Regions from separate parts of the Mesorhizobium sp. M4B.F.Ca.ET.143.01.1.1 genome, predicted to be linked through region 1. Evidence: riboswitches for the same ligand, from Rfam matches in the RefSeq annotation. Region 1 holds a riboswitch; each other region holds the start of a gene.
What was found. Region 1 has a riboswitch for cobalamin ahead of EN786_RS20455 (aromatic ring-hydroxylating dioxygenase subunit alpha). Riboswitches for the same ligand answer to the same signal wherever they lie in the genome.
Positions count from the first base shown of each region.

Region 2: another riboswitch for cobalamin. It lies ahead of EN786_RS32040 (ABC transporter substrate-binding protein); the one in region 1 lies ahead of EN786_RS20455 (aromatic ring-hydroxylating dioxygenase subunit alpha).
Region 3: another riboswitch for cobalamin. It lies ahead of EN786_RS10195 (CbtB domain-containing protein); the one in region 1 lies ahead of EN786_RS20455 (aromatic ring-hydroxylating dioxygenase subunit alpha).

Region 1 covers NZ_SRSR01000008.1:12,194-15,457, forward strand. Annotated here, with positions in the region: gene ugpC (sn-glycerol-3-phosphate ABC transporter ATP-binding protein UgpC) at 1-12, shown strand, start outside; gene EN786_RS20440 (DUF680 domain-containing protein) at 105-344, opposite strand; gene EN786_RS20445 (DUF680 domain-containing protein) at 450-659, opposite strand; gene EN786_RS20450 (DUF680 domain-containing protein) at 729-935, opposite strand; cobalamin riboswitch at 1,438-1,641, shown strand; gene EN786_RS20455 (aromatic ring-hydroxylating dioxygenase subunit alpha) at 1,763-3,010, shown strand; gene EN786_RS20460 (hybrid-cluster NAD(P)-dependent oxidoreductase) at 3,029-3,264, shown strand, end outside.
Region 2 covers NZ_SRSR01000021.1:56,716-59,979, forward strand. Annotated here, with positions in the region: gene EN786_RS32035 (iron ABC transporter permease) at 1-324, opposite strand, end outside; gene EN786_RS32040 (ABC transporter substrate-binding protein) at 402-1,418, opposite strand; cobalamin riboswitch at 1,570-1,762, opposite strand; gene EN786_RS32045 (hypothetical protein) at 1,877-2,101, shown strand; gene EN786_RS32050 (mobile mystery protein A) at 2,300-2,764, shown strand; gene EN786_RS32055 (mobile mystery protein B) at 2,770-3,264, shown strand, end outside.
Region 3 covers NZ_SRSR01000003.1:593,748-597,011, forward strand. Annotated here, with positions in the region: gene EN786_RS10185 (aromatic ring-hydroxylating dioxygenase subunit alpha) at 1-724, opposite strand, end outside; gene EN786_RS10190 (gamma-glutamylcyclotransferase) at 857-1,549, shown strand; cobalamin riboswitch at 1,614-1,808, shown strand; gene EN786_RS10195 (CbtB domain-containing protein) at 1,845-2,024, shown strand; gene EN786_RS10200 (CbtA family protein) at 2,040-2,837, shown strand; gene cobU (bifunctional adenosylcobinamide kinase/adenosylcobinamide-phosphate guanylyltransferase) at 2,830-3,264, shown strand, end outside.

The DNA.
Region 1 (3,264 bases):
AAGGCGGCCTGACCTTCACGTGAGACAAAAAAGAGCGGCGGGCTGTGCCCGCCGCTCTTGGCATTATGGCCCGATCCATATCCCGATCCGGGATGGACCGGCTGTTAGCGGCCAAACAGGTTGCGGTCGCTGCCCTGAGGCGCGGACTTCTCTACGTCGCCCGACGAGTTCAGCAGCTTGTAGACCGGCGAGCTGGTGTCGCGCGTCGACGACGTCTGCGTGGTGTCGACGTTGGCGGCCGGCCGCTGACTGTTGATGTCGGTCCCGCCGACATTGTCGTTGCGGGCATAGGCGCTACCGGCGGCGATCAAAAGTGCGGCGGCAGTAAGAGCAATCTTCTTCATTTTGGGTACTCCTGGATTTGCGTCGGAGCGGCGGGCCAGCCGCCGCGTCCGGCTTCCGTTTGGCCACGACCCGAACCGGAGGTCCGGGATCGCGGTCCGGTCGGTTTAGTTGTTGCCGAAGAGGTTACGGTCGCTGCCCTGGTTGGCGGGCTGCTCGGCGGCCGGTTCCGACTTCTTGATCGATGCCGTGTACGAGCTGTCGACGGCAGCAGCGGGCTGATTGGCACCGTTGGAACCGTAATTGTCGCTGCCGGATGCGAAAGCGCCGCCCGAGATGGCCAGAAGGGCCGCTGTGGCAAGGATGATCTTCTTCATTTCAGTGCTCCTGAATTTCTGACGATCCCGAGCGGCGGGCTCTTGCCCACCGCGGTCAGGGATCGTGTGTTAGTTGTTGCCGAACAGGTTGCGGTCCGAGCCGTGCGCCGGTGTCTGAGCGGCCGGTTCCGACTTCTCGATCGAAGCCGTGTACGAGCTGTCGACGGCAGCGGCGGGCTGATTGGCACCGTTGGAACCGTAATTGTCGCTGCCACCAGCAAAGGCGCTGCCGGAAATGGCCAGAAGGGCGGCGGCAGTAAGAGCAATCTTTTTCATTTTTGGTACTCCAGTATATTTTTTCCGTCCGTCTAGCGGCGTGTCTTGGGAGGAAATCGCGTCGTTCGGACAGCCCCGATGTGGGAGAGCCATCGGCCGCTTTCCAATCACGAAGTTTTTCCGTCTGGCCTATGAATCTGCACCTTGAAATTGTACCAAGGCCATCTACACGCAATGAATTACGAAGCAATATCAAGTGGTTGTTTGAATCGCCCATCGGGCCAAGTGACGATTCCGAAGATCTGCGTTCACACCGTCCTGCACGCATTGTCAACAGAAACGAACCGTTCGGTTCGATTTTAGGATCTCCTAATAGTCACTTTTCTATACTGTTAACCAATTCAGAACCGCCCAGGGAACACGGTTTTCTCCGCCTCGATTCGCATGCCGGCAGCGTGTGACATCGGTCGCCTTGCAGGGCCAATATCAAGCATCATGGGTCGTGTCGCGCCGCATGGATGCGATGTCGTTTTCATGCCGATGGCGCGGCGGCTGTCGTGATTAAGATCAGATTATCTCAGGTGCTGCCCCGTGACGACGGGACGGAGAATTGGGAAGCCGGTCAGAACCCGGCGCTGCCCCCGCAACGGTGGTGGAGTTCAAAGTCGCGACGGGAGACCACTGGGCCATCGGCCTGGGAAGGTGCCGCGACCGCCCGTCAGGGCACTCCAGAGCCCGGAAACCAGCCAGGGATACTTGAACTCGGCTGATCGCGGTGGGCGGTCAAGAGGCGGATGGTGCGTGCCCGGCCATGCCGGCGGCGGTCGTTCTTCTCAATCACCACCAGTTCAGTCCTTGAAGCGGTGCGACAAACGCGAGGACAGGACATGGATGCGCGCAACGACATGCTGAGGCTGCTGCACGGCCGCAGGCCGGGCTTTTCGCTGGAACAGCCCTTCTATACCGACCCGGACTATTTCAAGCTCGACATGGAGCTGATCTGGTACCGCGACTGGCTGTTCATCGGCCACGATTGCGAATTGCCGAAGCCGGGCAGCTACATCACCGCGCAGGTCGGCGACTATCCGGTGGTTCTGGTTCGCGACCAGCAAGGCAGGGTCAATGCCTTCCATAACTCCTGCCGCCATCGCGGCAGCCGCGTCTGCAACGCCGAGAAGGGCACCGCGGCGAAGCTCGTCTGCCCCTATCATCAATGGACCTACGAGCTCGACGGCAGGCTGCTGTTCGCCCGCCAGATGGCGGATGGTTTCGACAAGAGCCAGTTCGGCCTGAAGCCGGTCGCCTGCGAGAGCGTCGGCGGCTACATCTTCATCTGCCTGGCGAAAGAGCCAGCCGATTTCGCGCCGATGCGCGCCATGATCGAACCCTATCTCCTGCCGCATCGATTGACTGAGGCGAAGGTCGCTTTCGAATCGACCATCGTCGAGAAGGGCAACTGGAAGCTGGTCTGGGAAAACAACCGCGAGTGCTATCACTGCGCCGGCAACCATCCCGAACTCTGCAAGACCTTCCCCGAGGCGCCGACGGTGACCGGCGTGCATGGTGCCGAAAGCGATCCCGAGATGCAGGCGCATTGGGCGAAATGCGAGGCGGCGGGCCTGCCGAGCAAGTTCCGCATCGACCCGGCCGGACAGTATCGCGCCACCCGCGCGCCGCTCTTGCGCGACGCCGTCAGCTACACGATGAGCGGCAAGCGCGCGGTGACGAAGAACCTTTCCACGAGCGTCTCGGCGGACCGCATCGGCACGCTGATGCACTATCACTATCCGACCACCTGGAACCATATCCTGATCGACCATGCCGTCACCTTCCGGGTGCTGCCGATCAGCGCCACCGAAACCGCGGTGACGACGAAATGGCTGGTCCACAAGGATGCGGTGGAAGGCGTCGATTACGATCTTGCCGAACTCACCCATGTCTGGACCGAGACCAACGACCAGGATCGCCGCATCGTCGAGGAAAATGCTTTCGGCATCCTGTCGCCGGCCTATGAGCCCGGCCCCTATTCGGAGCAGCATGAGGGCGGCGTCATCCAGTTCGTCGAATGGTACGCCTCCTTCATCGGGCCGCGCCTTGCCGAAGGCGGCCGGCCGGCGCTGCGCAGCGTTGCTTGAGGTGAAGGGATGAACGCGATGACGGATCTCGCCCTCTATCGCCATCTCGACGAGATGGCGCCTTGGAACGACCGGCTGCAGGTGCTGGAGGTGATCGGCGTCAGCGACGAGGCGCCGGACGTCAAGACCTTCACCTTCCGCTCCGACAACCAGACCTGGTTCCGCTACAAGCCCGGCCAGTTCGTGACGCTGGAACTGCCGGTCGCCGACGGTCCGCTGATGCGCACCTACACGCTGTCCTCATCGCCGTCGCG
Region 2 (3,264 bases), on a different contig from region 1:
GGCTCCAAGCGACATCGAAATCGCGCCGGCGCCCAAGCCGGCGACAGTCACCGCCACCGCGCCGGTCGAGGCACCGGCGGAAATGCCGAGAAGATACGGGTCCGCCAGCGCGTTTCGCAGCAGCGACTGCAGCACCATGCCGGAGATTGCCAGGCCCGATCCGCAACAGGCCGCAATGATCGCACGCGGCAGGCGGTAGTTCCAGATGATCCCCATGTCGATCGGGTCGAGCACGTAGGCCGAACCAAAGATCTTGTTGGCCAGAGTCTGCAGGACGATCGAGACAGGGATCGGCGTCTCGCCGATGCAGATTCCGGCGAGCACCGCCGCGACGAGCGCGGCGAAACCGAGCGTCCCCCGGCCAAGCCGGAAGACGTAGATCTCCTGCGAGGCGGTCAGACTCACTGTGCCAGTCCGAAATCCTTGAGCGACTTCGACAGCACCTCGATGCCGGCAATCGTGCGGATGGTCGCATCCATCGCATGTGCGTCCATGACCACGATGCGGTCGTTCTTGACCGCGTCCATCTGGCTCGCGACCGGATCGGATTTTAGGAACTCCAGCTTCTTCTCGTAGTCGTCAGCGGGGAAACGGCGGCGGTCCATCCTGGCGATGACGATCAGCTTCGGGTTGGCCTTGGCGATGGTCTCCCAACCGACAACTGGCCACTCCTCGTCGGACTCGATGATGTTCTTGATGCCGAGCTTGTCCATCATGTAGGCCGGTGCGCCCTTGTGGCCCGCGACATAGGGGTCGATATCCATCTCGGCGCTGGAGAACCAGAAGACCGCAGAGACGTCCTTGAGGTCGAGCGCCTTGGCGCGTTCGACGGCGGCATTCTCGCGCTCCGCCAGGCTGGCGACGAGTTCCGCACCCTTGCCCTGGATGTCGAAGATCTGCGCCAGTTCGCGGATGCCCTGATGGATAGTGGCGGTCGAAAAGAGCTCGCTGCGCGTGCCATCAACGCCGACCGTATTGTCCTTGGCGACGCAGTCGGCCGGCAGCATATAGGTCGGTATATCGACGTCATGGAACTGAGTGCGGGTCGCGACGATTCCGTCAGGACCGACATGCCAGATGAACTGAACGGTCACCAGTTCCGGCTTCTTCGCGACCACGCTTTCGAAGCTCGGATCGTTGTCGGCCAGGCGTTCGACCTTGTCGTTGACCTTTTTGAACTCGGGCAGCACCTCGTTGAACCAGACCGAGGTGCCGGTCACCTTGTCGCCTAGGCCGAGTGAGTAAAGCACTTCGGTCGCCGCCTGGCCGACCGCAACGGTCGACGCAGGCGCCTTCTGGAAGGTCAGCGTCTCCCCGCAATTCTCGAGGGTCAGCGGGTACTTGGTCGGCTCGGCCGCTGCGGCCGCCGTGAGGAAAGCGAAGCTAGCAGCGGCAAGCGCAAGGCGTGAAACAGTCATGACGCGAACATCTCCGATCGGTTGCTGGCAGGGATCGAAGGATTCGGGTCAGGACGGCAATGATCGTCATCGCGTCGCAATGGACGAGATGCGGCTGCACTTCACGTGTGGCTAGCGTCATCGACAACCTCCCCGGACACCCCGCCCGGCGCGTTAAGTTACGGGTGTCGGTAGGTCTCCTGACTGACGGGTCATCGTCCCTCTCGGCCTTCCCGGGGGCTAATCCCAGTGGCATGATCGAGATGGACTTACCGCCTACAGTTGCGGGGGCAGTTTCGTTTCGCGGCAAGCCGCGGCGAATTCCCTGTTATTTCCTTACGGAAACCGACACCCGTTCCTAACCAATCCCCTGGCTCGCATCAAGCGGTGCCTTTCCGAGCCCAATATATTTATGCCTCTTCCAGTCTGTCATGTTATTACGTAACAGACTGGAGCTGCTTATCCAAGGAGAGCAGCAAATGCAACCACTATGGACCAACCCGGCAGCGAAGCTCGCGGGAATCAGCGAAGCCTCGGCCGACGAGAAAGAGGCATGGCCTCTGTACGTTTCCGACCACGCCGCACCGACCGTGACGGCGATCGATGCGATAGACGGCAAGACAATCGGCACGTTCCCTGTGAAGGGCCTCGCCACTCTCTACCGCAGCGCGAGCGGCAAGGCCGTGTGTCTCGATTGCAGCTGAATTGAGAATCTGCGCTACCCCATTCTCGCAATTCGTGAGCAGCTCTCTCGCTGAAGCTTGGCTGCTTCGTTCGTCCAACCGATATTGCTCATTCCTTTATGTCCAATTATCACGCCTTTTGATCATATATACATGTTCTTTTGGCGTTTCTCTGCTCATCTTTTTATGCTAACGTGAACCGAAGATGGACATATATCTATGAACATAAAACAGGCTTCGCTCGCGCGCAAACAACTGGAACGGCGTCTCGCACCGCTGCGGGAACTAAAGCTCATTGCGCCGCCTCGCGGTTGGATGAAAGCCATCCGTGAAGCTCTGGGGATGAGCACCCGGCAGCTCGCCACTCGCATGGGCGCAGCCCCCTCTCGCATTCCGGCCATCGAGAAGGCGGAGGTTTCGGGCGCGACGACGATTAAGACCCTTCGGGAAGCCGCGGCGGCAATGAACTGCACGTTTGTCTATGCCTTCGTTCCGATCAAGCCGCTAGACGACATGCTTCGCGAGCGAGCGGCAGAAAAGGCGGGACAGGACATGACTCGCCTGGATCATACCATGCGGCTGGAAAACCAGGCTTTGATCAAGTCGGATCTGGAGGACGAACGTCGCCGTCTCATCGATGCCATTCTTGCCGACTCGCCACGACGACTGTGGGAGGATGACTGATCCCCATGGAAGACGATCCTCTGTTCCAGGATGATGACGAAGCGAATACGCCGCTAACCGCCGAGGAGCGGGAGCAGCTCATCCCGTCCTACATCACACTGCGGCATGAGCTGAATGAGGCCGAACAGGTCAACATCGGCGAAGGCTTGCGCTGGGCGATGTCGCGAAGGCGCGATGTCCTCGACCATGAGTTCCTGAACGAGCTGCACCGGCGCATGTTTGGCGAGGTGTGGCGTTGGGCGGGGCAGTACCGCATGACGGCCCGGAACATCGGCGTTGATGCTTACCGCATCGCAGTGGATGTCAGGCAGACGGTCGACGATGTGCGCTATTGGGTCGAGCACGGTGCCTACCCATCCGACGAGATCGCCGTCCGATTCAGCCACCGTTTGGTTGCCATCCATCCCTTCCCAAACGGAAACGGACGGTTTTCCCGCCTGGTCGGCGACCTGCTTGCTCGCCAGCTTGGACGACCACCGTTTAGCTGGGGCTGGGCAAAC
Region 3 (3,264 bases), on a different contig from region 1:
TGTCGGCGTGGCGCGCGCATTCGGGATCGTCGTGCCTCGCCATCAGGCCTCGGCCATAGATCGGCACCAGCCGCGACAGGTCCTTGTGGACGCCGGGGCAATGCAGGCACTCGTTGAAGTTCTCCCAAAAGATCTTCCAGTTGCAGTTCATCACCTTGCGCAGCGCATGGCCGGTGACCAGCGTCTCCAGCGGCCAGTTGGCGAGATTGCCGGAAGCCCGGTCGAAGGAGGCTTCCGCCGAGCCGGCGGCATCTCCGGCGAGGTTGATGAAGACGAAGCCGCGCCACACCGACAGCGCCACGCCATAGAGCGGATAGTCGGCCTTGTCGAAGCCTTCGGGCAGCGACTTCGACGGCACGCGCACGAGGTCGCCGCGCAGCGAATAGGACCAGGCGTGGTAGGGGCAGGTCAGCAGCCTGGCCTTCAGCCTTCCCTCGCTCTCCTGGCAAAGCTGCGAGCCGCGATGCCGGCAGGTGTTGTGGAAGGCGCGCAATTCGCCGGCCTCGTCGCGCAGCACCACGATCTCCTGCGTGCCGACGCGGAATGTCCTGAAAGCCAGCGGCTGGGCAAGGTCGGCCTCGCGGCAGACCAGCAGCCAGCTTTTGTACCAGATCGCGTCGAGGTCACGACCGTAAGCCCCGGCATCCCAATAGGCCGACGAGGGCAGGGTCGGCTCAAGCCTGGTCAGGCCGGTGTAGAGGTCGTCGCTCGGTTTGGGCTGCATAGGCGGCTCCCTGAATGGTCCAGCCGACACCCGGCCAGGATGTTTGTCAATCGCTCGCGCCGTGGCCATTGTGGCACGCAATCGCCGCCCCTAAGGTCGGCGCTTCACAAGTCGGGTGCCCAGGGACAGTTCATGCCGCCAAGGACAATGTCGCTCACCGAGGAGCTGGTCGCGCGCTGCTTTCGCGTCGTCGAGGACAGCGGGCCTGATCCCAACGCGATGCATCTGGACGATGCCGACTATGAAGCGATGCTGGACACGCTCGAGGCTGAGCTGCCTGGCAGCGAACCGCTCTGGCTGTTCGGCTACGGCTCGCTGATCTGGAAGCCCGAGATCGATCATGTCGAGGAACGGGTTGCGGTCGCGCGCGGCTGGCACAGGTCCTTCTGCATGAAGATGACGCGCTGGCGCGGCACCAGGGAGCAGCCTGGCCTGATGATGGCGCTGGACCGGGGCGGGCAGTGCAAGGGCGTCGCCTTCAGGCTTGGCGACGCCGACCGGCGCCAGCAGCTCGACAAGGTTCTGCGGCGCGAAGTGACACTGAAGCCGACCAGCTACCATCCGCGCCTGCTCAACCTTTCGAGCGACGGCGGCACGTTGCGGGCACTGGCCTTCGTCATCAACCGCAAGGGCACAACCTATGCCGGCCCGCTTGAGGAAAAAGAGGTGGTCGAAAGGCTGGCGACATCCTGCGGGCACTGGGGATCGGGCGCAGACTATCTTTACAACACGGTGAAGAACCTCGAGCAGCGCGGCATCCATGACCGCCATCTGTGGCGGCTGCAGCATCTGGTTGCCGAGCGGATTGCCGCGTCGGACAGCTAGGCCCGGTGGCGCATTTGCGCTGGTGGCCGCCGGAATTTGGTTTGCCGGGCGCGACGATTCTGCCTATAGTCCTGCCGTCGTCGGTTCCGTTTTTGGAGCCAAGAGGGAATGCGGTGAGGGCGAATTCGTCCAATGCCGTGGCTGCCCCCGCAACTGTGTGCGGTAGTCCTCTCCAAGACCACTGAGGAAAATCCTCGGGAAGGTGGGGAAGGGCGCTGATCCGCGAGCCAGGAGACCTGCCGGCGACAGAAACGTTGAATTCTATGCCCTCGGGTGGAGGGCGAAAGGACAAGACATGACGACCGCTTCCGTCTCCCTCGGCACCTCCGTCTCCTCGCAGTCGCGCTTCATGCAGCTGGCCATGGCCGCGTTGCTCGGCATTTTCGTCGTCGGCTTTGTCGGCTTCTCGCATCTCGATGCGGTCCACAACGCAGCTCACGACTACCGCCACTCGATGGCGTTTCCCTGCCACTGACAAGGGCCTGACATCATGAACCTGTTTCGCAACGTCGTGTTCATCGCGGCGATTGCAGGGCTCGTGGCCGGCGTCGTTCTCGCTTGCCTGCAGGCCTATGCAACCGTGCCGCTGATCCTCAAGGCGGAAGTCTACGAACAGGCCGGCGGCGGCCATCATCATGATCATGCCGCGGCGCCTGCCGAGACCGGCGACGCCATGAGCTCCGCCGCTCCGGCCGGAAATGCCATGAGTTCCGCGCCGGCTCCGGCCGAAGCGGCCGCGCCAGCGGAAGACGAGGGCTGGGCACCGGCCGACGGCTTCGAGCGTTTCGCCTTCAACGTCGTCGCCAACATCGTCACCGGCATCGGCTTCGCGCTGATCCTGGTCGCGGTTTCGGAATTCGCCGGTGGTATCGGCAACTGGCGCCAGGGCGTGTTCTGGGGTCTCGCCGGCTTTGCCGTGTTCACGCTGGCGCCGGGCCTCGGCCTGCCGCCGGAACTGCCGGCGATGCCGGCCGCCGAACTCCTGCCGCGCCAGATCTGGTGGACGGCGACAGCGGTCGCGACCGCCGCCGGACTCGGCCTGATCGCTTTCCGCAAGTCGCTGCCGCTGGCGATCCTGGCCGTGGCCCTGATCGTCGCGCCGCACATCGTCGGCGCGCCGCAGCCGGAAAGCTTCGAGACGCCGATTCCCGAAGGCCTGCATCACCAGTTCGTGGTGGCGGTGACGGTCACCGACCTGGTGTTCTGGCTGGTGCTGGGCGCTGCCGTCGGCGTGGTGCGCGGCCGCTTCACCGGCACGGCCACCAGCCTGCGCGACAGCTTTGCCTGATCGCAGGGGACTGACCTTCATCATCGGCGGTGCGCGCTCCGGCAAGAGTGCGCATGCCGAAACCCTGGTGACGGCGAGTCCCTCGCCATGGGCTTACATCGCCACCGCGGAAGCCTATGACGATGAGATGCGCGAGCGCATCGCGCTGCATCGGGCGCGTCGCGGCGAGGGCTGGGCGACGGTCGACGCGCCGCTCGATCTTGCCGCCGCGATCGAGGCGCTGCCTGACCACCAACCCGTCTTGATCGACTGCCTGACTCTGTGGCTGACCAATCATATGCTGGCCGAGCGCGACCTCGATGCGGAATGCCGGCGGCTTGTGGATGTTCTATCGCGGCCGCGCGGGCCGTGGTTCGTGGTGTCCAACGAGGTCGGCCTGGGCATCGTGCCCGACAATGCGCTGGCGAGGCGGTTTCGCGATGCGGCC